4 regions of the Brucella sp. GW823-FHT04E01 genome follow, and region 4 is predicted to be linked to each of the others. Evidence: riboswitches for the same ligand, from Rfam matches in the RefSeq annotation. Region 4 holds a riboswitch; each other region holds the start of a gene.

Region 1 (8,025 bases), on a different contig from region 4:
ACCTGGAGCACGATAGCGGATGTGACAGCCGCTGATGCCCTGATATTCGACGTCGACATCGACACCGAAGACCTCGGCGATACGCTCTGCCCGCAACACCTCTCGCGGTGTGCCGAGCGCGACGAGATTGCCCTTGTCCATCACCGCGATGCGGTCGCAGAACATCGCAGCATGGTTCAGGTCATGCAAGGCAGCCACGACTGTCAGTTTTTGACGACTGACAAGATCAAGCAACCCGATCTGGTGCCCGATATCGAGATGATTGGTCGGTTCGTCCAGAAGCAAAATCCGCGGCTCCTGCGCCAGGGCGCGCGCTATATGCAGGCGCTGCCGCTCTCCGCCGGAAAGCGTATGCCAATAGCGGTCAGCCAGATGGACCATATCGACATTGACCAGCGCCTGGTCAACGATTGCATCGTCTTCCGCCGACCATGGCGACAGGGCCCCAAGATAGGGCGTTCGCCCGAGTTCGACCGCCTGACGCGCCGTAATGCGCTCGGTTGTTCCCGCCTGTTGCTCGACCAGCGCCAGTTGGCGCGCAATCTCGCGACGACTAAAACTGTCGATGGATGCACCGCAGAGGTTCACTTCGCCCACGCGGCATCTGCGAACACCGGAAAGCAAAGACAGAAAGCTGGTCTTTCCCGATCCATTCGGCCCTATGATGCCAAGAAACTCACCTTCCGCCACTTCCAGCGAAACATCGCGCAAGATTTCGACACTGCCCGCCGACCAGCCGACATTGCATGCTGAGAGGATCATGACGACGCCCTCCTTTGTCCAAGCAACAGGGCGAAGGCCGGCGCACCGAACAACGCCGTAATGACCCCGATCGGCAGAACCTGACCCGGAATGATGATACGCGACAGAATATCGGCGACGATCATAAAGATTGCTCCAATAAGGGCCGCCGCGGGCAACAACCTGCCGTGCCTGACCCCGACCACCATTCGCGCCGCATGGGGAATGACGAGACCGATAAAGCCCACAGAGCCGACGATGGAGACCATGACCGCCGTCATCATGGCGCTGACGCCGATCAGCACCGCGTAGACGCGGCGCACCGGTATGCCGAGAGAAGCTGCGGATTCCGTTCCGAAGGTGAAGGCATCGAGCGCACGCGCATGCCACAGACAGATGGCAAGACCGATCAGACAGGCAGGCAGAGCAAGAGTGACATCGGGCCAGCGCACGCCGGAAAGGTTGCCAAGGAGCCAGAACATGATACCGCGCGCCTGTTCGGCATTTGCTGCTTTGGTGACGATGAATGACGTCAACGCGTTGAAAAGCTGTGAACCGGCAATACCCGCCAGAATGATAGCGCTGCTGCCTCGCCCCGCCCGCAGCGCCAGCAGGGACACGAGACAGAAAGCAACAATAGCGCCAATGAACGCACCCAGCGAGAGTGTCAGCACGCCAGCGCCGATGCCAAGAATGGCAACGGCGACGGCTCCAGTCGAGGCGCCGGCGGAAATGCCCAGAATATACGGATCCGCGAGCGAATTTCGGAGCAGCGACTGCAGAATAACGCCGGATATTGCGAGAGACGCGCCGCAACATGCAGCGATAACCGCACGGCTGAGGCGATAGCTCCAGACAATCCCTTCATCGATGGGTTCGAGCGGATAACCGGCGTTCCACACCCGATTGGCTACGGTTTTCGCAACCACATCGAGTGGTATCGCCGTTTCGCCTATCGCCGCTCCGAGCCAAAGGGCAAGAAGAAGCAGGACAAGCGAAAAGGCCAGGAAGAACACGCCGGAGCGGGCCCTTCCCTTCTGTTTGAAGCCTGTTGTCGCTGCCCGCGCCGTCACTTGTTCAGGTCCGAGGCGGCGATATCGGCTGCAAGTGTTTCGATGCCTTCGATCACGCGAAGCGAAGTGCTCATCGACTGCGCATCCATGTCGAAGACATGTTTGTCCTTGACTGCTGGCATCAGCTTCGTGACCGCATCACTATCAAGGAACTGATGCTTGACGGCGATGTCGTCAGCCGGATAGCGGCGGCGGTCCAGCTTTGCAGCAACGATCATCGAAGGGTCTGATTTTGCAATCGTTTCCCATCCAACCGTTGGCCATTCTTCTTCGCTGTTGATGACATTCTTGATGCCGAGTGCCGAAAGAATGTAGGCGGGCGCGCCGAACTTGCCTGCGACGTAAGGATCGGCATCGACCTGCGTGCTGGAGAACCAGACAACGGCAGACAGCTTGCCGCCAGCAGACCCAATTTTTTCGCGCGCGGCCGCTTCGCGCGCCTTCAGGTCGGCGACGAGTTTCTCGCCGCGATCCTGCACATTGAAGATTTCCGCCAGTTCGGTGATTTCCTGATAGACGATATCCATCTTGAAGGCTGCCGTACGAACACCGTCGCCACCGCCGGAATTGTCCTTGCCAACACAATCGGAAGGCGATGTATAGGCCGGAATGCCCAGTTCCTCGAATTGTTCAGGCTTCGCAACAATGCCGGTCGGCCCGACATGCCACTGAAAATCCGCCGTCACGATATCCGGCTTCTGCGCCAGAACGCTTTCGAAACTCGGATCGTTATCGGCGAGCCGCTTTACCTTGGCATTCACCTCCTCAAAACCTTTGAGAACAGGCCCGAACCACACTGCCGTGCCGACGACCTTGTCGCCGAGACCAAGGCTGTAAAGAATTTCTGCGCTGCTCTGGCCGACCGCAACCGCGCGGCTCGGTGCCTGCTTGAAGGTCACGTCACGACCGCAATTTTTCAGCGTCAGCGGATATTGCGTTTCCGCTGCCTGTGCAGCCAAACCGCCTGCGAGAAATGCAACCGCACAGAGGGCGGCGCGAAACGGCATCTTGCCGAGAATATTCATGAAAGTCCCCGAAATGATGAGAAAAAGACGCCCTGTCAGCTGACGGAAAAAATCCGATACGGAAGACGGACAGGCATATCCGGGGACATGTCGAAATCATGTGATGACGATGGAAGGATGCGTCCTGCGACGCGGAAATCTGTCATAACCGGCTCCTGCTCCGGGCATCCCCGCCCGTGACAATGGACAACACTAGACGGCAGGTCTCCTGGCTCACGAATATCTGCTGTTCATCTGCCTTCCCGCGCTTCTCCGGCACAGTGGCATGACGCTTTCAACGTCACGAGGATGAACGGCAATCCGCTTACAGTTGCGGGGGCAGCCACGGTCTTGGCCCCTTTTCGGGTCGTCCTCACCGTGTTCCCTATTAATCCCCTTCGCTCTCGGTCGGGGAACCGTCGTTACACTATTACGTTGACCCGATGTCGCCGTCAAGCAGGTCTCGATGGCTATTTCCAACACACGGTTTTCAAGCGATTCGAAAGCCCGTTATTTAAATTGCGGCCAAACTATCGTCGCATGCGCTGGCCTATTGAATTTGTTTTCGCTAATCTCCATGTAGTTTTCTCCCGCTAGAGGAGCGGGACTTTGGGGAGGTCCGCCGGGAGGCGGCACACATTCTATCTGGGAGGACATATGCGTAGATTTATTCTGGCCCTGACGTCGGTAGCGGCGTTGGCTATGGCAGGCTCTGCTTCCGCAGAAGACTACAAGGTGCTGGCGCCTGCGGCTCCGGGCGGCGGCTGGGACCAGACGGCGCGCACGATGCAGAGCGCGCTTCAGGACGAAAAGATTTCCGGCAGCGTGCAGGTCATCAACGTTCCGGGCGCTGGTGGCACTATCGGCCTTGCCCAGTTTGTGAACCAGAACAAGGGCGACCCAAGCCAGCTCATCGTCGGTGGCTATGTCATGGTCGGCGCTATCCTGACCAACAAATCGCCGGTCACGCTCGACGCCATCACGCCGATTGCACGCCTTACCGGTGAATATGAAGCCATCGTCGTGCCTGCTTCTTCCGACATCCAGAACCTTGGCGACCTTGCCGCGAAGCTGAAGGCTGATCCAGGCTCCGTTTCGTGGGGCGGCGGTTCTGCGGGCGGCACCGATCACATCACCGCTGGCCTCTTTGCCAAGGCAGCAGGCGTCGACCCGACCAAGGTCAATTACATCGCCTTCTCAGGCGGCGGCGAAGCACTGGCAGCCATTCTCGGCAATCAGGTAACCGTCGGCATTTCCGGCTATGGCGAATTCGACGCCCAGATCAAGGCCGGTACGCTGCGCATCATCGGCATTTCGAGCGACGAGCGCGTGGAAGGCATTGACGCACCGACCTTCAAGGAAGGCGGCGTGGACGTTTCTATCCAGAACTGGCGCATGGTGGCCGCTGCTCCCGGCATCACTGCCGAGCAGGAAGCTGCCATCAATGCCGATATCGAGAAAATGGTGAAGTCGGAATCCTGGCAGAAGGCTCTGAAAGACAAGGGCTGGGCGGATACTTATCTCGCCGGCCCGGCGTTCAAGGAGCAGCTTGCCAAGGACGTCGCTGCGACTGAAACCATCCTCAAGGAAATCGGCCTCGTCAAATGACAGGAACAGAACCGCAGGAAAAGCGCCGCCCGGAAGGGGCGGCGCCAGATTTCGCCGCTCTTGTCATCGCCCTTGTTCTTGCCGCTGTCGCCATCGCCATTGCCTGGTCGACAACCTATGGAAACGACGTGACGAGCTACTCGCCGGTCGGCCCGAAAACCGTTCCCTATGTCGTCGCAGCCGGATTGTTCGGCCTTGCCATCTGGACCGTATTCGAGGCGCTTCGCGGTGATTTTCCAGAGCGAGAGCATCAGGAGATCGCCCCGATGGCATGGATCATCGGCGGTCTGGCCATCCAGATGCTGACGATGAAGACTGTCGGCTTTTCCTTGTCCACCGGCCTGCTTTTCGCAGCAACCGCACGTGGCTTCGGCTATCGCAAATTCTGGATCAGCGTTCCCGTCGGCATCGTCTTCGCCTTCGTGATCTGGTTTATCTTTGCACGCGGCCTGCAGCTATCGCTGCCGTCCGGCTGGCTCGAACAATTCGTTTAGAGCATTCCCAGTTTTGACTGAAACATTGGAAATGCTCTAAGTCCTTGTTTTGTCGCATTATTCCACGCAAAACCGCTTCGCATTTTTGCTGGAAATGCTTTAAAGGCTCAGTGCCATCATGGATACTGTCGCACTTCTCGCCAACGGACTTCTGGTGGCGCTTGAACCATCGAACCTTCTTTACGCGCTGATCGGTGTCACGCTCGGCACCGCCGTCGGTGTTTTGCCAGGTATCGGCCCTGCACTTACCGTCGCGCTCCTCCTGCCCGTTACCTACAAGCTGGATCCATCCGGCTCGCTCATCATGTTCGCGGGCATTTATTATGGCGGCATGTATGGCGGGTCGACCACATCGATCCTGCTCAATACACCGGGAGAAAGCGCCTCCATCGTCACCGCATTGGAGGGCAACAAGATGGCCCGGGCCGGGCGTGGCGGGCCAGCGCTTGCAACGGCGGCCATCGGCTCGTTCATCGCAGGCCTGCTCGCCACTCTGGCGCTTGCCTTCGTCGCACCATGGGTCGTGAAATTCGCCCTGTCCTTCGGACCGTCCGAATATTTCGCGCTCATGCTTCTGGCCTTCATGACGGTCTCGGCAGCATTTGGCGATTCCACGCTTCGCGGATTGACGTCCCTGTTCATCGGACTGGCGCTCGGCCTGATCGGCATCGATCAGCTGACGGGTCAGGCACGTCTCGTCATGGGAACGCCGAACCTGCTCGACGGGATCAATGTCACCACATTGGCGGTGGCGCTGTTCGCCATCGGTGAAACCCTTGCGGTCGTGTCGAAGAAGCTTCGACCAGAGGATGAAGTCATCGCCGTCAAGGGTTCCGTCTGGATGACCAAGAATGACTGGAAACGCTCATGGATGCCGTGGTTGCGCGGCACCGCCATCGGCTTTCCAATCGGAGCCATGCCAGCAGGCGGCGCCGACGTGTCGAGCTTCCTTTCCTATTCAGCGGAACGGCAGTTCTCGAAACATCCGGAAGAATTCGGCAAAGGCGCTATCGAAGGCGTTGCGGGACCGGAGGCGGCCAATAACGCTTCGGCTGCGGGCACCCTCGTGCCGCTTCTGACGCTCGGCCTGCCAACCACGGCAACGGCAGCAATCATGCTTGCCGGTTTCCAGCAGTTCGGCCTGCAGCCCGGCCCTCTCCTGTTCGTGACCAATGCCACGCTGGTATGGGGTCTGGTGGCGAGCCTTCTCGTGGCCAATCTGATGCTGCTGGTTCTCAACCTGCCGCTGATCGGCCTGTGGGTGAAGATGCTCACCATCCCGCGCCACTGGCTCTATGCAGGCATTCTGGTTTTCGCAACGCTTGGAACAATCGGTGCGAATGCCTCCACCTCGATGCTGTTCGGCCTGCCGGTTTCATTCGAGCTCGGCCTGCTACTGGCATTCGGTGTGCTGGGCTACGTGCTGCGGCGCTTCTCATATCCCATCGCGCCGGTTGTTGTTGGCCTGATCCTCGGGCCAATGGCAGAAAAGAGCCTGCGTCAGGCATTGCAGATCAGTCAGGGCAACCCGATGGCTCTGGTGCATTCCTGGGTATCGATCGTGCTGATCGCACTGGCGATTGCAGCAGTCGTTGTGCCGATGATCATGCGCCAGCGTGGCAAGGGTGCCCTGCTGAGCCAGATGGCAACGGACGAAGACTAAAAACAAAAGCCCCGGAAACCCGGGGCTTTTTTACTCAGATACACATACGCTTACTTGATTGCTCAACCCTGAATACGACGGAACTGGTCAACGTCGATGCCAAGCGTCTCAAGGTCCTGGGCAGTAGGCTTCTGACCAGCGCGCACAGCAGCAGAAGCACGAACGGCGCTGCCGAATTGCGCGAATGCACGACCGAAACGATTATGGAAGCGGGTAAACATTTTTCTCTCCATCACGGACACTTCATTGGTCCGTGCCCATGAGATGGGGATCGCACTGACAACTTAGAAGATCGGCATTTGCATGCCAGCCATGCAGTTTCCGCATATTCCTTTCCGCTCAACTTGATCGCGATCAATGCCTTTGGCTCGCTGGCTTGCGAAGCTCTTTTCAACAAAGGAAGGAGCTAAAGAATGTCGAACACCCCCCATACACTTGGAGAAGAGTTTCCCGGCCAGCTCGACGCCATTCACGCATTGAAGGCAAAGGATGCGCATTTTGCCCGCATTCTGGAAGAATACGATTCCGTCAATGACCGCATCCACCGCGCTGAAACGAAGATTGCGCCAGTAAGCCAGGAAGAAGAAACAAACCTGCGCAAACAGCGCCTTGCCTTGAAGGACAGCATCGCCGAAGCGCTCGCCGACGCTTAATCCGTCACTCCGGCAAACTGTTGGCTCGGTAACAGCTCAGGAGGTTTTGTCCTCGACTTTGCTGTTGTCCGGGCCAACCGAGTTTTCCATCCTGCCCACCACGACCAGAACCGTGACGGCAATCAACGTCGCCATGATTGCGATATGCCAGAGGCCCAGACCACTGGCGAGCCCCACTGAGGCCGCAAGCCACATGCCGGCGCCGGTCGTGATGCCGGTTATTTTTCCGCGTGCGAAGATGATGAAGCCCGCCGCCAGAAAGGCGACGCCGCTGGTGATTGCTTCAACGAGCCGCGAAGGGTCCATCCGGATATTCTGATCGTTGAATACCGGCACATTGACCAGTTCCAGCGAAACAATCGTGAAGGTAGCGGAGGCGAGACAGACGAGCATATGGGTTTTCAACCCGGCCGGTCGCCGACGCCATTCCCGCTCCAGACCGATAATGGAACCGAGCAGTGTTGCCAGCAGCATCCGCGCCAGAACCACCGGCAAACTGATTACATTCTCATGCGTAAATTCAGCCCAGAATTGTTCCATGCTTCACAACGGGCACCATTGGGTTTGGTTCCGCTATAGACGAATGTACCAACGACGCGCACTCGCAAGCAAACGATCATTTCGCCGACGCCGGTGGGACCGATTCCGTCGTGGCGGGTGGCAGGGAGTTCTCGCCATTGGGCGTATTCTCATCGGGAGAAATAACGGTTCCGTAGATTTCGACCAGCACCCACACGACCAGTGCCGCCGCGATACTGACCAGCAGCACGATGAGAACGGGCTTGCCTT
Region 2 (8,025 bases), on a different contig from region 4:
GTCTGTTGTTTATCATTGACGCCCCTTCAACGCAGCGATTGATACTGGGGACAATATCATTTGGACTCGGATCAGTTTGTTTTGGACTTGCAGTGATGATCGGGCAGCTGGATTCCATTCGATTCAACCGCAACTAATCTGTTCTCGGGGTCCGCCTTGAAGCAAAAAACTGAATCCGTTCCCCACCGCAGCTCGAGTATCAAAGCCGGCTTTGTTCAGTTACCGGATCAGGTTGATCCCACACCCAAAGTTCATTCGTCAGACTATGGCGCATCGGGAGCTTCGGCACCAGATTGACATTGTTCTCCCGAAACATCCTCTTTAGGTGGCAAAATGATCATTCTGCAGAAACCTGCTCTTTCCTTGAAATGCCGAGTTCAGAAGTGCTTCTTGTTCGAATGTGCCACTGCCCCAACGAGATAGAGAAACGGTAAGAATGGCTGACGATCGTAGCATTACTATCACCTATGCGCCGAACGTGGATCAGATACCGGACTATGTTCTGGGCTTTGAACATCAGGCCTATCAAAATTACCGGATGATGTTCGACCGGTCGTGGGATCGGCATTTCTGGTGGATCAGAACGAACCTTTCCTTTTGGTCCGCCGTTGTTGCCGGCCTCATTTGTTCTGTAACGTTGGCATTTATCCCCGGGGCACGGGCCAGCCTTGATTATTGGATCCTAGCGCCTGCGCCTCTTGTCGCAATTGCTGTATGGCTTGTCCTGTGGATCGGCTCGAAAAAGTCAAATCGCGAATATAGTGAAACCATAGCGCACTGGAATATCGAACAGGAGCTTGCCTTCTCTCCTCACTTCCATGTCAAAATTGGACCAACGGGCTTCAGACAGGCCACACGAATCTATACGATCGAACTGAGTTGGGCGATGTACCATCATGCAATCTTGCAGTCAGACAATCTGATCCTGGTTTTTCAAGGCACTGTCGCAGTAATTCCAAACAAAGCGCTACCGACAGCTCCCCAGGATATTGTCAATCGGATCCATTTATGGTCTGCGGCCCAGCAAAACGAAATAAAGCCTTTGCTCACTCTGTGAGATTTAACCACGGGCTACAATTCGAATGTGCTTCCTTGAGATGGCCAGCAAGGCAATCGACATGCCCGCACTGTTGTCGAATGCGTCAATTCAGCCAAACACGTCAGCCGTCTTCCTGACCATGCCCTCGACGTCAGCCCAGCTACACAGACTACCATCGGGGGATAATCTGTGTGCTCGACATGCTCCTTGAATAACGACCCTTTATAAATGTTCCCCCTCGCGGAACAACTAGGTAGGCATTCAACATCGCGCGCTCGTCGTAGCGCAAGCTCACGCTGTCGTCGTGAAGGCGATAGTTCCTGATTGAGAATTGCTCCCGTCACAAATCGGCAACGAAAGGTGTTGCAGGGTTTGGGAGTTTTGTGACACCAGAGGCGGCAATCTACCAGAATGAGTGGCGATGAAAGCAGATCTGACGTAATACTCCTAAATGCCCGCTGCTGTTTCGCCGAGGATCGCCGATTTTGTGAACGCCCTTCCGTTGAAGGAGGGGCTTCGCATACTCGAAATCGGATGTGGTCCAGGTGTTGCCGCACGAGAGGTCAGTCGAAACATTGGAAGCGGCTTCGTGCTTGCCATAGATCGGTCCGAAAAGGCGATACGCCTGGCGCGCACCGGATCAGAGCAAGAAATTGAATCAGGCCGCCTGGAGTTTAGGCAGGTGGCAATTGAACATCTCAAGCTTTCAGCACGTGATGAACTTTTTGACATGGCGTTCGCAATGCGCGTCGGTGCACTGGATGGCCGTCATCCAGAAGTCACCAGGCTTGCAATCAAGAGCATCAGGGCTGCACTGAAACCAACGGGCAGGCTGTTCATCGATGGCGGCAATCCGTTAAGAGAAGTTTCGCTGCAACCTTGACTGTCGAGCCGAGGAGCGCCACGTCATTGTGAAACGTGGCTCTATCAACAATTTCGAAGCGACGCTCCACCATAGTCATGGCGACCACCTGTTGCTCAGCCAGCACTAGGCCGAAAGCTCTCTTCTGATAATCTCCGCACCTGCACTCAAGGCCCGCAGCTTTCCAGTCGCCACTTGACGAGACAAGGGTGCCATGCCGCAGTTCGTGCAAGGATAGAGCTTGTCGGCATCGACGAACTTAAGGGCTTTCCGCAGAGTGTTGGCAACTTCCTCCGGGGTTTCCATGGCGTTGGTTGCCACGTCGATGGCGCCCACCATCACCTTCTTGCCTCGAACAAGTTCGATAAGTTCGATTGGAACATGCGAGTTATGGCATTCCAGCGAGATTAGATCGACACTCGATTTCTGTAGCTTGGGGAATGTTTCCTCATATTGCCGCCACTCTGTTCCCAGGGTCTTTTTCCAATCTGTATTGGCCTTGATGCCGTAACCATAGCAAATATGCACGGCAGTCTCGCACCGAAGCCCCTCCATTGCCTTCTCGAGGGTTTCGACGCCCCAATCATTCACCTCGTCAAAGAAGACGTTAAACGCCGGTTCGTCGAACTGGATGATATCGACACCGGCAGCCTCCAGTTCCCTCGCTTCGTCATTGAGGGCCTTGGCGAATTCCCAGGCCAGCTTCTCTCGACTTTTATAATATGCATCATAGAGCGTATCGATCATGGTCATTGGCCCCGGCAAGGCCCATTTGATGGGCTGCCGGGTCTGCTGACGTAAGAACTGGGCGTCTTCGACAAAAACCGGCTTTGGACGCGATACAGCACCAACGACTGTCGGCACACTCGCATCATAGCGATTGCGGATCCTGACCGTTTCACGCTTTTCAAAGTCAACTCCGTCAAGGTGCTCGATAAACGTCGTGACAAAATGCTGGCGTGTTTGCTCGCCGTCACTGACGATGTGAATGCCTGCCTGTCGCTGATCGTCCAATGCCAGACGCAGGGCATCCCGTTTACCTTCAATCAACTGCTCATCCTGCAATTTCCAGGGGGACCAGAGTTTCTCAGGTTGTGCAAGCCACGAAGGTTTAGGCAAGCTACCAGCGGTAGATGTGGGCAACAGTTTTTTCATGATGGGCGACCTTATGTATCGACTTACTAAAGGGAGTAATTGGCAAACCATTCTTCAAGAACGGTCTTATATGGCTTCATGAAGTGCTCCTCAGCAAACCTCCCCTGCTCAACAGCAAGCCTGCTACGCTCTTCGCGATCGTAGACAATGCGAGTCAGTGAATAGTCCTGATGGTTCAAATCTGGCTGATAACAGGCCCCGGCCACGGAATTGGCGTTATAAATCTCGGGTCTATAGATCTTCTGAAAGGTTTCCATCGTGCTGATCGTGCTGATGAGTTCAAGATTGGTATAATCGCCGAGGAGATCGCCGACAAAATAGAAGGCAAACGGCGCAACGCTGTTCGGCGGCATGAAGAAGCGTACCTTTAACCCCATTTTCTGGAAATACTGATCCGTCAAAGACAGTTCATTTTGTTGATATTCTGCGCCCAATACAGGATGGCGATTTCCAGTACGATGATATGTTTTACTGCTGGAGACACTCAGGCATATGACTGGCGGCTTACGAAACTGCTCTTTGTAAGTATTCGAGTTGAGGAAGCATTTGAACAGTTTTCCATGGAGGTCCCCGAAGTCATCCGGAATGCTGAATGTGGTGCGACCATTATTGTATTCGGGCAGCACGACGCTGAAGTCATAATCACGCACGTAAGAAGAGAAATTGTTCCCAACGATACCTTCGACGCGTTCATTTGTCTTCCGATCGACGATATTCGCTCTCAATATTTCATTGAGTGGGAAAGTATTCTTGCTGCCTTCCGCATCAATGACCATCTCCACCGAAATAATCTCGAGTTTAACGGAATAGCGATCGCCTGTTGGGTTGTCCCAATGCACCAGCGCGTTGAAACGGTTGTCAATCATCCTCAAGGCGTTGCGCAGGTTCTCCTGGCGATTTTCTCCTCTGGCCAAATTGGCAAAATTGGTCGTGATACGCGTACTGTCCAAGGGGAGATAGTTCTCATCAAAATGATGGCTCTTGACGCGGAATGTAAAGTCGTGACGCATCGTGATCCGCGGGCGATCGACGACCGGCCCGCCCCTGGCGGCGACTGGAATTGCGGTTTGAGACATGGCTTACCCCAATAAGTTGGGGGCATGGGTCAGCGGACACATAGCAAAACAGACCGTTAGACGGTCTTCGCTACGGCACACCGGGACACCCCGCCCGTGGACGTTATTTTGCCAAGGCAGGTCTCCTGGCTCGCGGGTCATTGCTCTCGTCCGTCTTCCCAGGGAGAACCCCAGTGACAATCTGGACGTCAGCTTGCCGCTTACAGTTGCGGGGGCAGCGCCGGCTTTCCCGAATGAGACGGGGCACGGACTTCCCTCTTAGCTCCGGCGTATCGAACACGACAGCCGGAGAACCTAGGCATTACAATCTTCCTGCATCGGCCACATAATGTCAATAGAATATAAAGAGATGTTTATATCTTTAAGTCATTGACCGCGAGATTGAGTTCCGCATCTACCGTTCCAGTTGCACCAACGCAATTGATCGATCATCTCGCTATCAATCTCCAGCTACCCACCTCCCCGACACTGCGCGAAGATTTATACGCAGCGGCAAGGAAATACGGATACGGATTCTCGGGCACTTGCGAACACTCGACTGAAAGCCATTTTGGCTTTCCCGCTATCAAACGCCACGGTTTGCAGCTTGCTTGGCAGAGCCGCCCTTTGGCAGACAGAAGGCGTCCGTTCAATGATCAGGAATTGCTTAACCCCAATGTTAACATTGATCGGCTTATGATGCGCCCCGGCTATCCAGGAGTTCTCGCTTTAGCAAAGTCTCAAGCCACTCGGCAAACACATGCAGCCGGCGTGAGAGATGTTGCTTATGCGAATAGAGCAGCGTCATTGGCATCGGTTCGGCGCGATAGTCAGGCATCAGCTCAACGAGTTCACCGGCATCGAGATGGCTTCGCACATCGTAAGCCGGAATCTGGATCACCCCGAGCCCGGCGAGACAGCAGGCAATGTAGGCCTCAGCGCTGTTGACGGTGACCCTCCCGCGCATCGGCAAGGTGCGCAAGGTTCCGTCTTCCAGCCATTCCCAGTCCTCAACGCGACCGCTCGACGGTGATGCGTAGTTGACAGCCCAATGCTTGTCGAGATCGTTTATTTCCCTTGGGGTTCCATGTCTCGCCAGATAGGCGGGGCTTGCGACATTGATCAGGGCCAATCTGCCGATTGGGCGAGCAATCAGGCCTGAATCGCTCAAGAGACCGACGCGGACAACACAATCCACGCTATCCTCCACCAGATTCACCGCACGATCCGTAACTCCAAGGTCGATGTCAATCTGTGGATAGCGCTCAAGGAACTCCGGAAGCGCTGGCGCTATGATCAGGCGACCAATCCGACCGGGGACATCAATGCGCAGCCTGCCCGATGGTTGAGCTGCACTCTGTCGGAATAGATTTTCCGTTTCCTCAACATCGGCGATAACACGTTGACAACGATCGTAAAAAGCCGTCCCGTCCTGGGTCGGCGAAACCTTGCGGGTGGTGCGATGAAGCAGCCGCGCCCCAACCCGTCCTTCAAGCTCCTGAACCGCGGCGGAAACGGAGGAGCGCGGCACGCCAAGCGTGTCGGCGGCACGGGTGAAGCTCGCACATTCAACGACACGGGTGAAAATACGGAACAGATCAATGCGGTCCAAGGTACACGGGAATCCTTATTGTACTGCTTTTCTGACAAGTGAAGTCAGAATGATAATCTTTATACCGAAATTATAGACGATATCTTTTCCCGACGAAAGCGGCCGTTGGTGTGGTCGCACGTTGGCTAAGGAGGCCACCTCATGACCGATCACAGCATCAAGGGCAAAACTGTTATCATCGCCGGTGGGGCAAAAAATCTCGGCGGACTGATCGCCCGCGATCTTGCAGCACAGGGCGCGAAAGCGATCGCTATCCACTACAACAGTCCGGCGACCAAAGCCGATGCTGAAGCAACGGTGGCGGCGCTCAAGACAGCCGGCGCCGATTGTGTCGCCATCAAGGCCGACATGACGACGGCAGGCGCTGTCGAAAAGCTTTTCGCAGATGCTGTCGCCGCTATCGGCAGACCGGATATTGCAATCAACACGGTCGGCAAGGTACTCAAAAAGCCGATTGTTGAGATTTCCGAAGCCGAATATGACGAGATGAGCGCCGTCAACGCCAAGAGTGCTTTCTTCTTTATCAAGGAAGCCGGCAAGCATCTCAACGACAACGGCAAGCTGGTGACACTCGTTACCTCCCTGCTCGGTGCGTTCACGCCCTTCTACTCGAGCTATGCCGGCACCAAGGCGCCTGTCGAGCACTTCACGCGTGCGGCCTCGAAAGAGTTCGGTGAGCGCGGGATTTCGGTGACGGCCATCGGGCCCGGACCGATGGACACACCGTTCTTTTACGGCCAGGAAAGCGCCGAGGCCCAAGCCTATCATAAAACGGCGGCGGCGCTCTCCACCTTCTCAAAGACCGGACTTACCGACATTGAGGACATCGTTCCTTATATCCGTTTTCTTGTCTCCGATGGCTGGTGGATGACGGGCCAGACAATCCTCGTGAACGGCGGTTACACCACCAAGTAACAAGACCAGCAACCTGTCGGCCAAGCCCGGGTCCCAGGAGTTCCGATCCGCCTCCTTGAGACCGGCTTCGCTCGGAAGAGGCGGCAGCAAGATTTGTAATCGGTCCATGATTGCAACACCTTGCTGCCATTCCTCCAGTTATGCTTCTGGCGAGTAACCGAACGTTACCGTTGGGTTTTCGGCTGTCTCCACCCAGATACTCTTTGCTTGCGTATAAGCCATCAGCGCATCCTTGCCGCTCGAGCGACCGTAACCGCTGCGGCCGAAACCGCCAAACGGCGACATGACCGAGATTGTTTTATAACCATTGATCCAGAAGGTTCCGGCCCGCACGCTGGCTGCAACACGATGAGCCCGCGCGACATTCTCGGTCCAAACGGCACCTGCGAGACCGTAGGGATTGTCGTTGGCGAGCGCAATTGCTTCCGCCTCGTCGTCAAAAGGCATGACAGAGACAACCGGACCGAACACCTCTTCCCTGGCAATCGTCATTGCCGGTTCAACTCGATCAAGGATTGTCGGCGCATAGTAGTAGCCCCCGGTTTCCTCCAGTGCGTCAGGTTTCTTTCCACCTGCCACAAGTATCGCACCTTCGGCCACACCATCCCGAACCATCTGATCAATCTTCATCCATTGACGCGCGTTGTTGATCGGACCGACATGCGAGTTATTGTTAAACGGGTCTCCGACAACAATACGATTGGCAGCATCAACGTAGCGCTCCACAAACGCCTTGTGGATGGACCGGTGAACTAGCAAGCGTGACCCGGAAACGCAGCTTTGCCCCGCTCCGCTGAAGATAGCCGACTGCGCACCAACAATCGCGCGATCCAGATTGGCATCGGGGAAAACAATATTGCCGGATTTTCCGCCCAGTTCCAAAATACACGGAACCACATTTTTTGCAGCAGTCGACGCAATCGCTGATCCGGCCTGTGCTGACCCGACAAAAACCACCAAACCCGTACGTGGATGGGATACGGCTGCCTGTCCGGCAGTTGGACCTTGGCCTGCAATCACGTTTACCAATCCGCGCGGAGCACCACCCTGCTCGCACATCAGCCCCAGGATGAGTGTGGAAAGTGGGGTTAGCTCGGAAGGTTTGATGACAACGCCATTTCCGGCACAGATTGCGGGTGCGATCTGCCATCCACCAGTAAAAAGGGGGGCATTCCACGGCGTAATCTGCGTGACCACACCAATTGGTTCATGCCGGGTATAGTTGAGATGGCTGCTTGGTACTGGAATAACATCACCATAGAGCTTGTCGCACCAGCCGGCATAATATTCAAACATCTCTGCCACACGGACCGCCTCGCCGCGAATGTCGCGGATGGGGCGACCGGCGGAACGGCTCTCGATTTCGGCGATCAACGGTGCATGTTCG
Region 3 (8,025 bases), on a different contig from region 4:
ATAGGTTTCAATCTTGACCTTGAAGCCCACAGCCTGAAGATCGGCCTGGATTGCGGCACCCATCGTGATTGGATCAAGCATGCCAGAACCGCCTTCGGTCACATAGAACGTGACTTCGGGATTGCTTGCACCAGCTTCGGCAAGGAGCGCCTTGGCCTTTTCAGGATCATAGGGATAGGGTTCGGTTTTGTTCTCGACCCAGTTGAAGGCAGGTGGGATCGGCCCCGCAGCAACAGTTGCGGAACCCTGCAACACATTATCTACGAGGCCTTGCTTGTTAACCGCATAATTCGCCGCCTGACGCACTTTCTTATCCGCGAATGGACCGCTCTTCGCGTTCAGGATGGTAAACCAGACATGGGGGCCCGCCTGTTCGGCAACCGCGAAATTCGCGTCCTGTTTGAAGGTGGCAAGATTATCTGGCGGCACTTCCACCATGACATCCAGCCCGCCTGCCATCATCTCCGCGACGCGTGTATTGGCATCCGTGATCGGGCGGAACACAACTGCTTCCAATGCTGGCGCTGTGTCCCAATAGTCGGGATTACGCTCCACCACCACACGCTGGCCGGATTGCCATTCCGCGAACTTGAACGGACCGGTTCCGGATGGATGACGGCCAAATTCCTTACCGTATTTCTTGACCGCTTCCGGCGACACGATCAGGCCGGTCGGATAGGCCAGATTGGAAAGAAATGGAGCGAAAGGCTCCTTCAGCTTGAACTCGACAGTGTGTTCATCGAGCACATTGACTGCATCGATGGACGAGAAATTGAACGAAAGCGGAAATGGGCCGGTGTTATAGAAGGGATGGTCTTCCTTTAGCATTCTGTCGAAGTTGAACTTGACCGCTTCGGCATTGAAATCCGAACCGTCATGGAACCTCACGCCTTGACGCAGCTTGAACGTATAGGTCTTGCCGTCGTCCGAAATCGTCCAGCTTTCCGCCAGTGCCGGTTCTACTTCCAGCGTTCCGTCCTTGTAGCGCACAAGGCCGTCATAAATATTGACGAGGATGCGGAAATCATTGGTGGCCGTGACTGTATGCGGATCGAGCGATTGCGGCTCTGCAATCTGCCCGACAATCAGCACATTGGGCGGCGTTTGGGCCAGCGCAACTGTGCCCGCCCCGGCGACCGAAAGCGCCATAGTAGTCAGGACGGCACGGAATAACCTTCTCATGGGGTTCCCCTTCATTTGTCAAATCCGTCAGACTCTAATTTATAGGCATAAATCAAATATCATCAATGAATTATCATAATTAATTTTTGCGAGACAAAAAAAGCGGGCCTGAGCCCGCTCGCGATTTCAGAAAGTTCAGAGCCTATTCCGCAGGCGTATCCTCGGGTCTCAAATCCTGCTCTGCCTTGGTCGATTTCTGATGCGTGAAACCCTTGAGGCCCTTGGCGGTTTCCTCGGCATCGCGTTTGATCTCGACTTCGCTCATTGCATAATGAACTGCAAGTTTTGCAATGGAAGTCAGAGCGCTTAGATGAATGCGCTCATAACCATGCGAGGCATCGACACCGAAGGTCAGCAAAGCCGTGCGCACATCATGCCCGGCCTCAACCGCAGACGCGGCATCAGAACGATAATAACGGAACACATCCTTCTGGACCTGAATGTCATGCTCTCCGCAAAGCTCGTAAAGTTTCTTCGTCAGATGGTAATCGAACGGTCCGGTCTGGTCCGCCATGGCAAGCGTGACACCGAACTCGGATGAATTCTGGCCCGGCGCAGTCGTGCCATTATCGATGGCGACCAGCGAGGCAATATCCGGCACAACGACCGCAGAGGCCCCCACTCCAACTTCCTCGCCGATGGTGAACAGCCAATAGCTGTCGACCGGCGTTTCCACATTGGCTCTCTGCATCGCTTCGAGGGCCGCAAGCATGATTGCAACGCCTGCCTTGTCATCAAGGTGACGCGAGACGATAAAGCCATTATCGATGAATTCGGGCGCGGGATCGACAGCAACTATGTCACCGACATCGATACCGAGCTGCAGCAGATCATCACGATTTCTGGCGAGCGCATCGACGCGGAGTTCGACATAAGGCCAGCCGACCGGCTGCGTATCGACTTCGTCATTGAATGTATGGCCGGAAGCTTTCAACGGCAGGATCGAACCGCGATAAATTCCTTTGGACGAAAAGATGGAAACGCGGGCACCTTCGGCGAAACGCGCTGACCAGTTACCGATGGAAACCAGTTCCAGTCGTCCGTTTTCCTTCAGATATTTTACCTGTGCGCCGAGTGTATCGACATGCGATACGATACCGCGCGCCGGTCTCTCCGTCAGGCCCACCCTGCGCGCGCGAATAGCCCCCCGGCGCGTCAGCATAACCTCAAGCCCCAGATGCTCCAGCTCACGCGCAACATAACGCACGGCTTCGTCGGTAAACCCGGTCGGGCTCGGTATGGCGAGAAGCGCCTTGAGCCGTGTTACGAGATAGTCCTGATCGATTGTGATAGCGGTCTGCATCATTCATGTGTCGCAAAACAAGACCGCAACGTCAACGTCATCTCCAGAACAGAAAACTTCGGCACCGGTGTTACGCGGCGCCGAGATGCCATCAGAAACTCCAGTCTTCATCCTCAGTCGCGACCGCCTTGCCGATGACGTAAGAAGAGCCGGAACCGGAGAAAAAGTCGTGGTTTTCGTCTGCATTCGGCGAAAGAGCGGACAGGATCGCCGGGTTGACCTTGCACGCTTCAGCCGGGAAGAGTGCCTCATAGCCGAGGTTCATGAGAGCCTTGTTGGCGTTGTAATGCAGGAATTTCTTGACGTCTTCAGTCAGGCCAACGCCATCATAGAGCGCTTCCGTGTAGCGAACCTCATTGTCGTAAAGTTCCAGCAGAAGCTCGAAGGCAAAATCCTTGATTGCCTGCTTTTGCTCTTCGTTCAAGCGTTCCAGTCCGCGCTGGAATTTGTAACCGATGTAATAGCCATGCACAGCCTCATCACGGATGATGAGCCGGATAAGATCGGCTGTATTGGTCAGCTTTGCCCGGCTCGACCAGTACATGGGCAGATAGAAGCCGGAATAGAACAGAAAGCTCTCCAGGAAAACGCTGGCGATTTTCCTTTTCAGCGGATCATCCGCGCGATACTGGTCCAGGATCAGAACGGACTTGCGCTGCAGGAATTCGTTTTCCTCGGACCAACGATAGGCATCGTCAACATCCGGCGTCAGGCACAAAGTCGAGAATATCGACGAATAGGATCGTGCATGAACCGCTTCCATGAAGGAGATGTTGGACAGCACCGCTTCTTCATGCGGCGTCGCTGCATCATCCATCAGCTTCACGGCACCGACTGCGTTCTGGATCGTATCGAGAAGTGTCAGCCCGGTGAAAACGCGGATCGTCAGTTGCTTTTCCTGCGGTTTCAGCGTTTCCCACGACTGAATATCGTTCGAAAGCGGCACCTTTTCCGGCAGCCAGAAATTGCCGGTCAGACGGTTCCAGACCTCAAGGTCTTTCTCATCTTCGATCCGGTTCCAGTTGATCGCACGCACTGCGGCGGGTTTCGGGTTCTTGGTTTTCACTTGAATATTCATTGGTCATCACCAGTGGTCAGAGGGCGCAGGAAACGCAACCCTGCACTTCCGTGCCGGAGAGCGCCATCTGGCGCAGGCGAATGTAGTAGATGGTCTTGATGCCCTTCTTCCACGCGTAGATCTGTGCGCGGTTGATATCGCGTGTCGTTGCGGTATCGCGGAAGAACAATGTCAAAGATAGGCCCTGATCGACGTGCTGTGTTGCTGCCGCGTAAGTGTCGATGATCTTTTCCGGCCCGATCTCATAGGCGTCCTGATAGTAATCGAGATTGTCATTGGTCATGAACGCTGCCGGATAGTAGACGCGACCGATCTTGCCCTCCTTGCGGATCTCAATCTTCGACACGATCGGATGAATCGAGGACGTCGAATGATTGATGTAGGAAATCGAGCCTGTCGGCGGCACGGCCTGAAGGTTCTGGTTATAAAGCCCGCCCTCCATCACCGCATTTTTCAGATCGCGCCAGTCATCCTGCGTCGGAATCGCAGTGCCAGCCTTTTCGAAAATTTCTCGAACCTTTTCCGTCGCCGGTTCCCAAAGCTGCTCGGTATATTTGTCGAAATATTCACCTGTTGCGTATTTGGATTTCTCGAAACCTTTAAAGGACTTGCCCGTTTCCACTGCAATCAGGTTCGATGCGCGGATCGCGTGATAGGTAACCGTATAGAAATAGATATTCGTGAAATCGACGCCCTCCTCCGAGCCGTAATAAATCCGCTCGCGGGCGAGATAACCATGCAGATTCATCTGGCCGAGACCGATGGCATGGCTTTCATCATTACCTCGGGCGACCGACGGCACGGAACCGATTTGGCTCATATCGGAAACTGCTGTCAGAGCGCGGATGGAGGTTTCGATGGTCTTGCCGAAATCGGAGGAGTCCATTGCCGATGCAATGTTGAGCGAACCCAGATTGCACGAAATATCCTTGCCGAGATGATCATAGGAAAGGTCTTCGCCGAAGATGCTCGCCTCACTCACCTGGAGGATTTCCGAACAGAGATTGCTCATGGTGATGCGCCCGTCAATCGGATTGGCGCGGTTCACCGTGTCCTCGAACATGATATAGGGATAACCGGACTCGAACTGGATTTCCGCCAGCACCTGAAAGAACTCGCGTGCATTGATCTTCTTCTTGGCAATACGCGCATCGTCGACCATTTCCCGATATTTTTCGGTAACTGAAATCTCGGTCAGTGGCACGCCGTAAACCCGCTCCACATCATAGGGCGAGAAGAGGTACATATCCTCGTTATTCTTTGCGAGTTCGAAGGTAATGTCTGGAATGACCACACCAAGCGACAAGGTTTTAATGCGGATTTTCTCGTCGGCGTTTTCGCGCTTCGTATCCAGAAAGCGCATGATATCCGGGTGATGGGCGTGCAAGTAAACAGCACCCGCTCCTTGTCGCGCACCCAGCTGATTGGCGTAGGAAAAGGAATCCTCAAGAAGCTTCATCACCGGAATGATACCGGATGATTGGTTCTGAATCTGCTTGATAGGTGCGCCCGCCTCGCGAATATTGGTAAGGCTCAAGGCCACCCCGCCGCCCCGCTTCGACAATTGCAACGCCGAATTGATCGAGCGCCCGATGGACTCCATATTGTCTTCAACCCGCAGCAGAAAACAGGAAACGAGCTCGCCGCGCTGCTTCTTGCCTGCATTGAGGAAAGTCGGCGTCGCAGGCTGGTAGCGGCCTGCAATGATCTCCTTCATCAGATTGCGTGCCAGCTGTTCATTGCCGCGCGCCAGCGTCAGCGCTACCATGCAGACACGGTCTTCATAGCGCTCCAGATAGCGCTTTCCATCGAAGGTTTTCAGCGTATAGCTGGTGTAATATTTGAACGCGCCGAGAAAGGTCGGAAACCGGAATTTCTTCGCATAGGCTTCGTCGAAAAGATCGCGCACGAAATTGAAGGAATACTGATCCAGTACCTCTTGCTCGTAATAGCCTTCGGTCACCAGATAATCGATCTTTTCCCGCAAGTTATGGAAAAAGACCGTGTTCTGGTTCACGTGCTGGAGGAAATATTGGCGCGCAGCCTGCCGGTCACGGTCAAGCTGGATTTTTCCCTCGTCATCGTAAAGGTTCAGCATCGCGTTGAGCGCGTGATAATCCAGCCCATCCAAAGATTTTGACGGTTTACTGCTGTTGGAAGTTACAGCTTGAGGCGCATCCTGCGCCACTGGCTGTGCCTCGCGCTCTCGGATCAAGGTCGTGTCTGCCGTGTCCAAAATCGTTCCATCCCGTTTTTGACATTGCCAATGTCCTTATCGGTTCCCAGAAGCTCGAAGCGGTAGAGATAGGGAACCTGACATTTGGCGGAGATAATGTTGCCGGCGATACAGAAAGCCTCGCCGAAATTGCTGTTTCCCGCGGCAATCACGCCGCGGATGAAAGAGCGGTTGCTCTCATCGTTGAGAAAGCGGATCACAGGCTTGGGGACAGCGCCCTTGGAGCCGCCGCCACCATATGTGGGCGTCACGATCACGAATGGCTCGCGCACCTGCAATCCGCCTGAACCGTCCATCGGGATACGGTTCGACCGCATTCCAAGCCGCTCGACAAACCGGTGTGTATTTTCCGACCGGCTGGAGAAATAGACGATCAGGCTCATGTGACCATAGCCCTCAGGCGAGAGCGCTGATCATATCGGGCCGGAAGCCCGCCCAATGGGATTCACCTGCCACAACCACCGGCACCTGGCGATAACCCATGTCTTGAACGAGATGGAAAGCATCGGCATCGGCAGAGATATCGATGACTTCATATTCGATACCCTGGCGGTCGAGGGCGCGCGTGGTGGCCGTGCACTGGACACAGGCGGGTTTGCTGTAAACGGTGACGTTCATTTTTTCCTCACTGGAGCATGTCTCCCAAAAGTGGGAACCGGTTTTGGGGTTAAGACATGCGTAAAAACAAAGAGATAGAGCATTTCCAACGGTCCGGTTTAAACTGGAATACTCTCGATAGGAGACGCAAAGAGCCGTTCGCGCATCGCAAAATGCGCGTCGAAAGACATGAGATACGGGATCGGCCAGCCGCACGAACAAGCAGCCTGACCACACAAACTATGCCTCGAAGGGAGGATCGGAACCGAAACTGAATAAACTGGACATGGACTTCACCCCGAAGCTATGAGCGGGAAGTTCGGGGCAGCAACCCGTAAGGCAACGATTTGCCACACAAGATTGCGCGCCAACCGGACACCCCGCCCGTGGACGTACTCGTTCAAGGCAGGTCTCCTGGCTCTCGGATCAACATTCTGTCCGCCTTCCCAGCCAAAGCCAGTGACGTGATGGACAGAACTCTCCGCTTACAGTTGCGGGGGCAGCTCCGGCATTGCCGCATCCATCATGGATGAAACGCACCGGATTCCCGTCTTAGCTTTCGACCCAACGAATCGAAAGAACCTAGAACACTATATATAGTAGTCGAAGTTAAAAACTCGTCAATAGATAGTTGGCCGCAAAGCGTAGAATGAACGAAGCGTTCTTTACCCAGCTGGCTTAATCGGTTTCGGTCTGAACTCCGGTTTGATAGCCTTGAGGGCCATGCGATCCACCATTGCGGGGGCAATCAGTTTCAACCAGCGCCCAAATCGCATCTGGCGGGTCATCAACACTTCACGCTTGCGAGCCTGCACGCCTTCCAGCATCAGCCGCACAGCTTCCTCGACGGGCATCATGTCATCTTCGCGCACACCACTTGTTCCCAGCACGCCGCCGCTTGCGCTGTAACCCACCTTGCGAATGTCGGTTTTGACAACGCCCGGATAGACGATGGTAATGGATATGCCGCTTGGTTCCAGTTCCGCGCGAAGCGCCTCGCAGAAACCCGAAAGAGCGAACTTCGTTCCGCTATAGGCAGTGCGCCCCGGCACACCGATCAATCCGGCAACAGAAGACACAGCCACGATCCGTCCCTTGCTAGCGGCAAGATACGGAAGTGCTGCATGAATGGGCCAGACGCTACCCCAGTAATTCAACTCCATCAGATCATGCATCCAGTTGAGATCATCTGGTTTGATCTCAGCAAAATTGGCGTGGGCCGACATGCCTGCATTCACGATCAAAGTGTCGATACGACCGAAAGCGGAAACGGTTTTACTGATAAGATCGATACAGGCTGTACGATCTTTCACATCGGTTGGTACCACGAGAACCGAACTGCCCAGTTGCCGCAACTCTGTGGCCAGATTTTCCAGCTTTTCAACATTGCGCGCAGCAAGCACCAGAGCAGCATTGGCACGGTCACGCCGGGCAATCTGCCGTGCGGTTTCAGCGCCGATACCATCCGATGCTCCTGTTATGATCGTCACGTCCATGCCCGGCCCTCCCCTGCCTATCGATCCGACGACAGGCAAGGTACAGGCAGGGCAATCAATGCGTCCAGTGGTTTAGACCTTGCGCGATAGAATAGCAGCAAGAGCGAGACCACCGATCAGCGATATGTGCTCC
Region 4 (8,025 bases):
ATTCACCCGGCGCGGTGAACGCTCGGCCACATCGGCTTTCACACTATCCAGCCTTGAGGCGTCGATCAGGTCAGCTTTGTTGAGAACAATCAGATCGGCTGCATGAATCTGATCCTCAAAAAGTTCCTCCAAGGGGCTTTCATGGTCAAGAGATTCGTCTGCTGCGCGCTGCGCATCCACCTTGTCGTGGTCATCGGCAAAACGCCCCTCGGCCACCGCTGCGGCGTCGACCACGGTTACTACACCGTCGACTGTTACCTGCGTCTTGATTTCAGGCCAGTTGAAAGCTGCGACCAGCGGCTGCGGCAAGGCCAGACCGGACGTCTCGATCACGATATGATCGGGGCGATCAGCGCGGTCCAGAAGCTTGGTCATGGTCGGGATGAAATCATCGGCAACGGTGCAGCAGATGCAACCATTGTTGAGCTCGATCACATCTTCTTCACGACATGCCTCGATACCGCAACCTTTCAGAATACCGCCATCGACACCGAGGTCGCCGAACTCATTGATGATCAACGCAATGCGTTTTCCATTGGCGTTTTCCAACAGGTTGCGGATCATCGTCGTTTTGCCCGATCCGAGAAAACCCGTGATGACTGTTGCGGGAATTTTCTGTCCCTGCATCGATTTATCCCTTCATCCTGAGCGGCAACCCTGCCGCCATGAAATAAACTTCATCCGCAATCGCGGCCACTGCCTGATGCAGAAAGCCTGCATGATCGCGAAATTCCCGTGCCATGCGATTTTCAGGCACGATCCCAAGTCCAACTTCGTTCGAAACAAAAACCACAGGCCCGGCAAGATTCGGCAGCATGGCGACAAGACTTGCCGTCTCTGTCGTTATATCGCGCTCGGCCATCATCAGATTGGTCAACCACAGGGTCAGGCAATCGACCAGCACGAACCGATCCGTAGCAGCATTCAATGTCAGTGCACCGATCAGATCGAGTGGCTCCTCCACCGTCTGCCATTCGGAACCACGTCGGTCACGATGAATGGCAATGCGGTTTTCCATTTCCTTGTCGAAGGCACGTCCTGTTGCCAGATAGAGCGGCTGAAGCCCCGAGGACTCAACCATTTTCTCGGCATAGGACGACTTACCCGAACGGGCTCCGCCAAGAACCAGAACCGATTTTCCCGGCGAAGCCATTTTCATCAGCCCTCAATCTCGGACGATGCGTAGTGCTGGATGAACCAGCCAAGTGCGAGGCCGATCACGGCCCACATGAACAGGTTCGTCGCCAGCGATGCGACTGCATATTGCGAAGCAAGCAATGACGGAATCGGTGACGAGATGTCTTCCGGATGCGGAGCACCGTAAAGATGCGGCGCCACGATCAGCACCAGACCGAGGATCTTTGCCCAGCCTTCCTGGCGCAACACGATGAGATAGAGGCCTAAACCGCTTAGCACCACGGTAGCGAGCCACCAGAGCTGGCGTTCAGCCAGATCAGCCGCAGGCATTGCCGGCAATTCCGGCGATAAACCCAATGCAGGCAGAAACGCGACCGCGAAGAAACCGGCAACGCCCCAATAAATCCCATTCTGCACCGTAATGCGGCGTCCGAGAAGCAAGGCCACGCCACCAAGCAGCAAGGCAAAACCTGCACCTGCTACGAGATTGGCAAGGATCGTATTGCCCAACCGCCCAAATGGTAGTTCAGCCCCTTCTTCCTCGGCACTTTCGGCAGCGGCGCCATGATCATGCGGTGTGGCTTCCGCCTCGCCGTGACTATGGCCACCGCCAGCATCTTCATAGGTTTCGGCCTGCAGGATCAAAGGCACTGTCTTCAAATACATGGCGGGAGTAACCAGCAGCCCGGCCAGAAGCCCCGCAGCAAGCGTCGCCAACAAATAACGGATCAACATTTCTGTCCCTCAATAGCAATTTCGCGCCGATGGCCGTCCACCATCGAGCTTTGCTCAGCTTCAATTCCGAAAGATGTTAAACTGCTCAGTGGCAGGGAAAACCATAGGAATGGCGCGTATCGTGCGCTGAATCGTGCAACGTATCAGAATGGGCAAGCCCTACGCCGTAGATCAGGAACGCGCCGAGAAGCAGTGAAACCACAGCCGTGCCCAGACGAGCAGCGAGCGGCATTGCGAGTGTGCTGGAAACAGAATTTTGAGTACGTGCAGCCATGACAACCTCCGTGCAGGCAGCAGGGAAAAACCTCCCATGGGGCTCGGGCTCGATGCCCTCACGCAGCAGGCAGGTCTCCTGGCTCACGGGTCACGGGGATTGAAACTACCTTCCCAGAAGCTTTACAGCCTCCAGTGGTTACCGGTTGCCCGGCTTGCCTCATCCCTCTCCGCTCTACAGTCGCGGGGTCGGCTGCGATAAAGACGCCCGGATTGGGTCCGTCCGTCGCATTCCCTTTTTGGTATTGCCGGGATTCGTCCCGGCAAAAACCTGTTGCATGGTTTCGACACTAGGCTTTCGCCCCATCGTCGTCAATCGCGACCGATGATTGACGACCTCATTTCAAGTTAAACAGTGCATCGATATCGAGACATGCGTCCAGCCCTTCGGCCAGCTCATCCAATGCAGCCTCAACGCCAGCGCGATAGTTTACTGAACTGCTACGCACACCAAGATCCTCCAGAAATCTCCGGCGAAATTCGTCTGCATTGAAAACACCGTGGAGGTAAGTTCCCATTATGTGCCCATCTGGCGATATGGCTCCATCGTCATGCTCGCCAATTCGGGCGAAAGGCCGCCCCATATCCGGTCCGGTCGTTCGTCCGATATGGATTTCATAACCTTCCAGCGGCACATTATGGAGAAGCGCGGTCGCCTGCACGTTGCGGACCACTTTTTCAGGTTCCATCACCGTTTCGATATCGAGCAGCCCAAGACCATCAATGTCGCGTACATGCCCCTCGATACCAGCAGGATCGCTGATGTGGCGACCAAGCATCTGGAACCCGCCGCAGATACCAAGCACATGACCGCCTCGTTTCACGTGGGCAGATAATTGGCGATCCCAGCCATTGTCCCGAACCGCCTGCATATCGGCTATCGTGGACTTTGTCCCCGGCAGAACGACAAGGCCCGCATCGCCGGGAATGCTCGAACCAGGCGGCACCATGACCACTTCTACATCCGGTTCAGCCTTTAGCGGATCAAGATCATCGAAGTTGGCGATGCGCGGCAACATCGGCACAGCAACCACAAGCGGCTTCTTGTCTCCGCGTACAGCACGCTCAAGAACGACAGAATCTTCGGCTGGTAATCGCGATACCGCTTTCAGCCACGGGACAACGCCGAAAGAGCGCCAGCCGGTAAACCGGGTAATGGCAGCCAGCCCGTCATCAAAAAGCGAAATATCGCCCCGGAACTTGTTGATCAGAAATCCGCGAACCATGGCGCGGTCCTGTTCGGACAGAATAGTGTGCGTGCCGACGAGAGACGCAATCACGCCACCTCTGTCTATGTCACCGACCAGAACAACCGGGACATCGGCCTGTGTGGCAAACCCCATATTGGCGATATCACCGGCCCGGAGATTGATTTCAGCCGGTGACCCTGCCCCTTCCACCAGCACAAGGTCCACGCCTTCGCTGACCTTGGCGAAAGATTCCATGACAGCCGCCATAAGTTGTGGCTTCAATTCCTGATAATAGCGCCCGCGCGCCTCGCCTCGCACTTGTCCCTGCACGACAACCTGACTACCCATGTCAGTCTGCGGTTTGAGGAGTACCGGATTCATATGGACAGACGACGACACACCGCAAGCCAGCGCCTGCAGCCACTGCGCCCGACCAATTTCGCCGCCGTCGTCGCTGACCGCCGCATTGTTGGACATGTTTTGCGGCTTAAACGGCCGAACATTCAGGCCGCGATTGCGCGCAACCCGGCATAATCCGGCAACAAGAACACTTTTGCCGACGTCTGAACCCGTTCCCTGAAACATGATTGCGCGTGCCATGGACTGCTGCGTAGCTTAAACTGAACTTTCTGGCAACGGGACCTCAATCGGCGAGCGTCTATGCAAAAATGCGCATCAGTTTATTACAAATGTGAGCAACATTATTCCAATGGAGCGTTGGCAGTCTCACACGGTTATGATCTAGTCCGGTGACAAGGTGCGGTGCTACAGGGAGGAAACCATGGATGCTGCCGACCAGAACCAGTACGAGCTGAACGAAGATCAGCTTGCCATTCAGGATATGGCGCGAGCCTTCGCCAGTGATCGCGTTGCCCCGCATGCATTGCAATGGGATCGCGACAAGCATTTCCCCGTCGACATATTGCAAGAGACCGGACCGCTCGGCATGGGCGGCATTTATGTGCGTGAAGATGTGGGCGGCTCGGCGCTGAAGCGGCTCGACGCAGTGCTCATTTTTGAAGCACTGGCAACTGCATGCCCTTCATTCTCGGCTTTTGTCTCCATCCACAACATGGCTGCATGGATGATCGACACTTTCGGCAATGACGAACAGCGCCTGCGCTTTCTGCCGAAGCTCACGTCAATGGAATGGCTTGCCAGCTACTGCCTGACCGAGCCCGGATCGGGTTCGGATGCGGCGGCGCTCAGAACACGCGCTACACGCGATGGCGATCATTATATCCTCAATGGTTCCAAGCAGTTCATTTCCGGTGCAGGCGCCACGGATGTCTATGTGACGATGGTGCGTACCGGCGAGGACGGCCCCAAGGGGATTTCCACCATCGTTGTGCCAAAAGATGCACCCGGCCTTTCGTTTGGTGCAAATGAATTCAAGATGGGCTGGAACGCACAACCGACAAGAACCGTCATTTTCGACAATTGTCGCGTCCCGGCTGAAAACCTTCTCGGTGAAGAAGGAACAGGGTTTCGCATAGCGATGGCCGGGCTTGACGGCGGTCGGCTCAATATTGCTGCCTGTTCGCTCGGCGGCGCACAATCGGCGCTCAACAAGTCACTGGAATATTGCAGCCAGCGCAAAGCCTTCGGTCAGACAATTGACCGTTTTCAAGCGCTGCAATTCCGCCTGGCGGACATGGAGACGGAACTCTCCGCGTCACGCCTTCTTCTTTACTCCGCTGCCAGCAAGCTTGATCGCAAAACCCACGATGCGGGCAAATGGTCGGCAATGGCCAAGCGCTTTGTCACTGACACGGGTTTCAATGTGGCGAACGAAGCGCTGCAGCTCTTCGGCGGCTACGGCTATCTGCATGAATACGGGATCGAAAAGCTTGTCCGCGATCTGCGCGTACACCAGATCCTCGAAGGTACGAACGAGATCATGCGTGTGATCATCGCACGCCAGATGATCGGACGCTAGTTCTGAATTAGTAACCGCCAAGGGAGGATTTTTTTATGGCCACAATAGCATTTATCGGCCTTGGCAATATGGGTGGCCCGATGGCCGCCAATCTTGTGAAAGCCGGTCACACCGTTCGCGGCTTCGACCTCCTGCCGCAACATCTCGATGAGGCAAAGGCCAATGGTCTCTCGATAGCCTCGAGCGCGCAGGATGCGGTTGCCGACGTTGACGTGGTGATCACCATGCTGCCCGCCGGAAAGCACGTTCTCTCCGTCTATAAGGACATTGCACCAAATGCTCGAAAAGACTCACTTTTCATCGACTGCTCGACAATCGATGTAGATTCAGCACGCAAGGCACATGAGCTGGCCGCAAGCCACGGACATCTTTCCATTGATGCGCCTGTTTCCGGTGGCACCGGTGGCGCTTCCGCAGGGACATTGACTTTCATGGCTGGCGGCAGCGACGACGCATTCACACGCGGAGAGCCGATCCTGCAGCCAATGGCTGGAAAGATCGTGCATTGCGGCGGTGACGGCGCAGGACAAGCGGCGAAAATCTGCAACAACATGATCCTCGGCATATCGATGATCGGTGTCAGCGAGGCCTTTGTTCTGGCTGAGAAACTGGGCCTGTCCCACCAAGCGCTCTTCGATGTGGCGTCAACATCATCGGGGCAATGCTGGTCACTGACAACCTACTGTCCGGTTCCGGGACCGGTTCCAACATCACCTGCAAACCGCGACTATAAACCCGGTTTTGCGGCAGCTTTGATGCTGAAAGACCTCAAGCTCTCGCAGGAAGCCGCGCAAAGCGCTGGCGCTGAAACACCGCTCGGTGCACATGCACAGGAGCTTTACAGTCTTTTTGATGGTGAAGGCCATGGCGCCGAAGACTTCTCAGGCATCATCAATTACCTGCGCTCCAAATCAGGAGCAAAGTAAACAATTGCCCACGCAAAAAAATCGCATTGTTTAGATTTGCTTAAGTCTCTGATAACCGTACGGTAACGATGTTGAGCTAGAAAGGAGCACGAGACGGGTTCACCCGGCTCGACGCTCCGGATCTGGTACTGCGTACCGGAGCTCAGTATATCCCGCCAGTGTATTGTTCGGCGGAGATGCCATGCGTAATTGGCAAAACCGTGCACCTCTGGCAGCGCGGTTTTTGCCATTTCAGCCTACAAATAGTTGCCTGAAACTGGCCCGTTGCCCTTGATCACAAGGGAATGCACAATTACACGCCTTTGTTACAAAACATTTAGAGCTGTTCGATTGAAATCCGGACATAATCCTGTGAAATGCAGAACGCTTCCAATGAAGCCTGCTACACAGGTGATTTTTATTCAGGGCAATGAATTTGACTGCACAACGACCAGCCACCGCTGTTTCCACTGCCGATAAGAAACTTTTCGGCCTGCCTTTGGCTGTAATATTTGTGCTGTGCTATTTCGCGTTCCAAACCATTCTCGTCACCGTTGTTTCCAACGGCGCAGGCCTTGATGACGCCGAGCAGTTGGCCAATATTGGCTACCTGGACTGGGGGTATGGCGGATCACAACCCCCTCTCTATACCTGGATTACCAATCTGGTTGCATCGGTGCTGGGCACATCGATGCTCACACTCCAGATCGTGAAATTCAGCATTCTTGCAAGCCTGTTCCTAAGCGTTTACGGCGCTATGAGACTGCTCGGTTTTTCGCGCATCGTCGCGTCAGCCGGTATGCTTGGTCTGTTTCTCATCCCGCAAATCGGCTGGGAATCACAACGCGCCCTGACCCATTCAGTTGCAGGCACCGCCGGTTGTGGCTGGGCCTTCCTGGCCTTTGCCTGGCATATGCGCAGGCGCAGTGTCGTCTCTGCCGCCGCATTAGGCATCGCGATGGCTGCAGCTATCCTCGGCAAATTCAATGCCTCATTCTTCCTGATCATGCTGATCATGACAGGACTTCTCATTCCCGAATACCGCCGGATACTGCTCTCCAAGCTGAGTTTCGTTACGATTCTGGCATTCGCCATCTGCTTCGGACCAACTGCGCTCTGGATGTTCGCACACAAATCCAGCGTCATGGCGCGCGCGAGCAAGTTTGAAATCGGCGCTTCCGGCAATGTCTTCTTCGACCGGCTGATGGGCGTCGAGAGCCTGATAGAAGCAGCCTTTCTGTTCTCGATCCTTGCCCTGGCAATCGCGGGTATCATCGCACTCATTCACTGGCAGAAGAAAACCGCCCCCTCCGTTCCGCTGACCACCGGCGAGAAATTCCTGCGGCTCTTGATCCTAGTCGGACTGGTTATTGTTCTCGTTGGCGTTATCGCCACCGGCGCAAATAACGTGAAAGATCGCTGGCTGCAGCCCGTTCTGTTCCTCACTCCAGCACTGATAGCGAGCCTTTTTGCTCGTTACAGGACCGGAAACCGGGCCTTGATCGACTTCGCTGTCGTGAGCGCTGTCGTAGCTCTTATCGTCCCACCGGTGCTAAGCTATTACCTGACCTATGGCTCCAGCTCTCCGCCTTACGGTCAGCTCGACTATCGTCATTTCTACGAGGAAGTGCAGGCGAAAGGCCCGTTCAAGACGATCTTGACGGACAATGCACAGATACCGGGCAATTTCAGACTATTTGATTCGTCGTTGCGTGTGGTTCATCCCGAAACGCCAGATGCCAGAGCTCACCTGACATCACCCGTACTCGTTATGTGGTTCGGTGGCGCTGAACCCAATGAACGCATTGCTACCTTGTTGCAAAATGCGAACATCACAATACCTCAT

What was found. Region 4 has a riboswitch for cobalamin ahead of AC1RHM_RS02785 (CbtB domain-containing protein). Riboswitches for the same ligand answer to the same signal wherever they lie in the genome.
Region 1: another riboswitch for cobalamin. It lies ahead of AC1RHM_RS11985 (ABC transporter substrate-binding protein); the one in region 4 lies ahead of AC1RHM_RS02785 (CbtB domain-containing protein).
Region 2: another riboswitch for cobalamin. It lies ahead of AC1RHM_RS07425 (DUF1852 domain-containing protein); the one in region 4 lies ahead of AC1RHM_RS02785 (CbtB domain-containing protein).
Region 3: another riboswitch for cobalamin. It lies ahead of nrdH (glutaredoxin-like protein NrdH); the one in region 4 lies ahead of AC1RHM_RS02785 (CbtB domain-containing protein).

The regions. Positions count from the first base shown of each region.
Region 1 is NZ_JBXAIK010000003.1:316,294-324,318, reverse strand. Features, by position in the region: gene AC1RHM_RS11995 (ABC transporter ATP-binding protein) at 1-762, opposite strand, end outside; gene AC1RHM_RS11990 (FecCD family ABC transporter permease) at 759-1,814, opposite strand; gene AC1RHM_RS11985 (ABC transporter substrate-binding protein) at 1,811-2,839, opposite strand; cobalamin riboswitch at 3,021-3,254, opposite strand; gene AC1RHM_RS11980 (Bug family tripartite tricarboxylate transporter substrate binding protein) at 3,476-4,426, shown strand; gene AC1RHM_RS11975 (tripartite tricarboxylate transporter TctB family protein) at 4,423-4,920, shown strand; gene AC1RHM_RS11970 (tripartite tricarboxylate transporter permease) at 5,039-6,583, shown strand; gene AC1RHM_RS11965 (hypothetical protein) at 6,646-6,804, opposite strand; gene AC1RHM_RS11960 (HP1242/YdcH family protein) at 6,997-7,236, shown strand; gene AC1RHM_RS11955 (MgtC/SapB family protein) at 7,273-7,776, opposite strand; gene AC1RHM_RS11950 (hypothetical protein) at 7,853-8,025, opposite strand, start outside.
Region 2 is NZ_JBXAIK010000002.1:437,327-445,351, reverse strand. Features, by position in the region: gene AC1RHM_RS07440 (hypothetical protein) at 437-1,057, shown strand; gene AC1RHM_RS07435 (class I SAM-dependent methyltransferase) at 1,491-1,922, shown strand; gene AC1RHM_RS07430 (methionine synthase) at 2,028-3,056, opposite strand; gene AC1RHM_RS07425 (DUF1852 domain-containing protein) at 3,083-4,066, opposite strand; cobalamin riboswitch at 4,231-4,445, opposite strand; gene AC1RHM_RS07420 (LysR family transcriptional regulator) at 4,806-5,723, opposite strand; gene AC1RHM_RS07415 (SDR family oxidoreductase) at 5,865-6,638, shown strand; gene AC1RHM_RS07410 (aldehyde dehydrogenase family protein) at 6,777-8,025, opposite strand, start outside.
Region 3 is NZ_JBXAIK010000002.1:858,393-866,417, reverse strand. Features, by position in the region: gene AC1RHM_RS09425 (ABC transporter substrate-binding protein) at 1-1,182, opposite strand, end outside; gene AC1RHM_RS09420 (osmoprotectant NAGGN system M42 family peptidase) at 1,325-2,485, opposite strand; gene nrdF (class 1b ribonucleoside-diphosphate reductase subunit beta) at 2,577-3,563, opposite strand; gene nrdE (class 1b ribonucleoside-diphosphate reductase subunit alpha) at 3,580-5,799, opposite strand; gene nrdI (class Ib ribonucleoside-diphosphate reductase assembly flavoprotein NrdI) at 5,775-6,182, opposite strand; gene nrdH (glutaredoxin-like protein NrdH) at 6,196-6,417, opposite strand; cobalamin riboswitch at 6,784-6,997, opposite strand; gene AC1RHM_RS09395 (SDR family oxidoreductase) at 7,062-7,892, opposite strand; gene AC1RHM_RS09390 (DoxX family protein) at 7,965-8,025, opposite strand, start outside.
Region 4 is NZ_JBXAIK010000001.1:534,035-542,059, forward strand. Features, by position in the region: gene cobW (cobalamin biosynthesis protein CobW) at 1-627, opposite strand, end outside; gene cobU (bifunctional adenosylcobinamide kinase/adenosylcobinamide-phosphate guanylyltransferase) at 632-1,153, opposite strand; gene AC1RHM_RS02780 (CbtA family protein) at 1,159-1,872, opposite strand; gene AC1RHM_RS02785 (CbtB domain-containing protein) at 1,958-2,146, opposite strand; cobalamin riboswitch at 2,198-2,435, opposite strand; gene AC1RHM_RS02790 (cobyric acid synthase) at 2,484-3,935, opposite strand; gene AC1RHM_RS02795 (isobutyryl-CoA dehydrogenase) at 4,117-5,274, shown strand; gene mmsB (3-hydroxyisobutyrate dehydrogenase) at 5,310-6,200, shown strand; gene AC1RHM_RS02805 (glycosyltransferase family 39 protein) at 6,610-8,025, shown strand, end outside.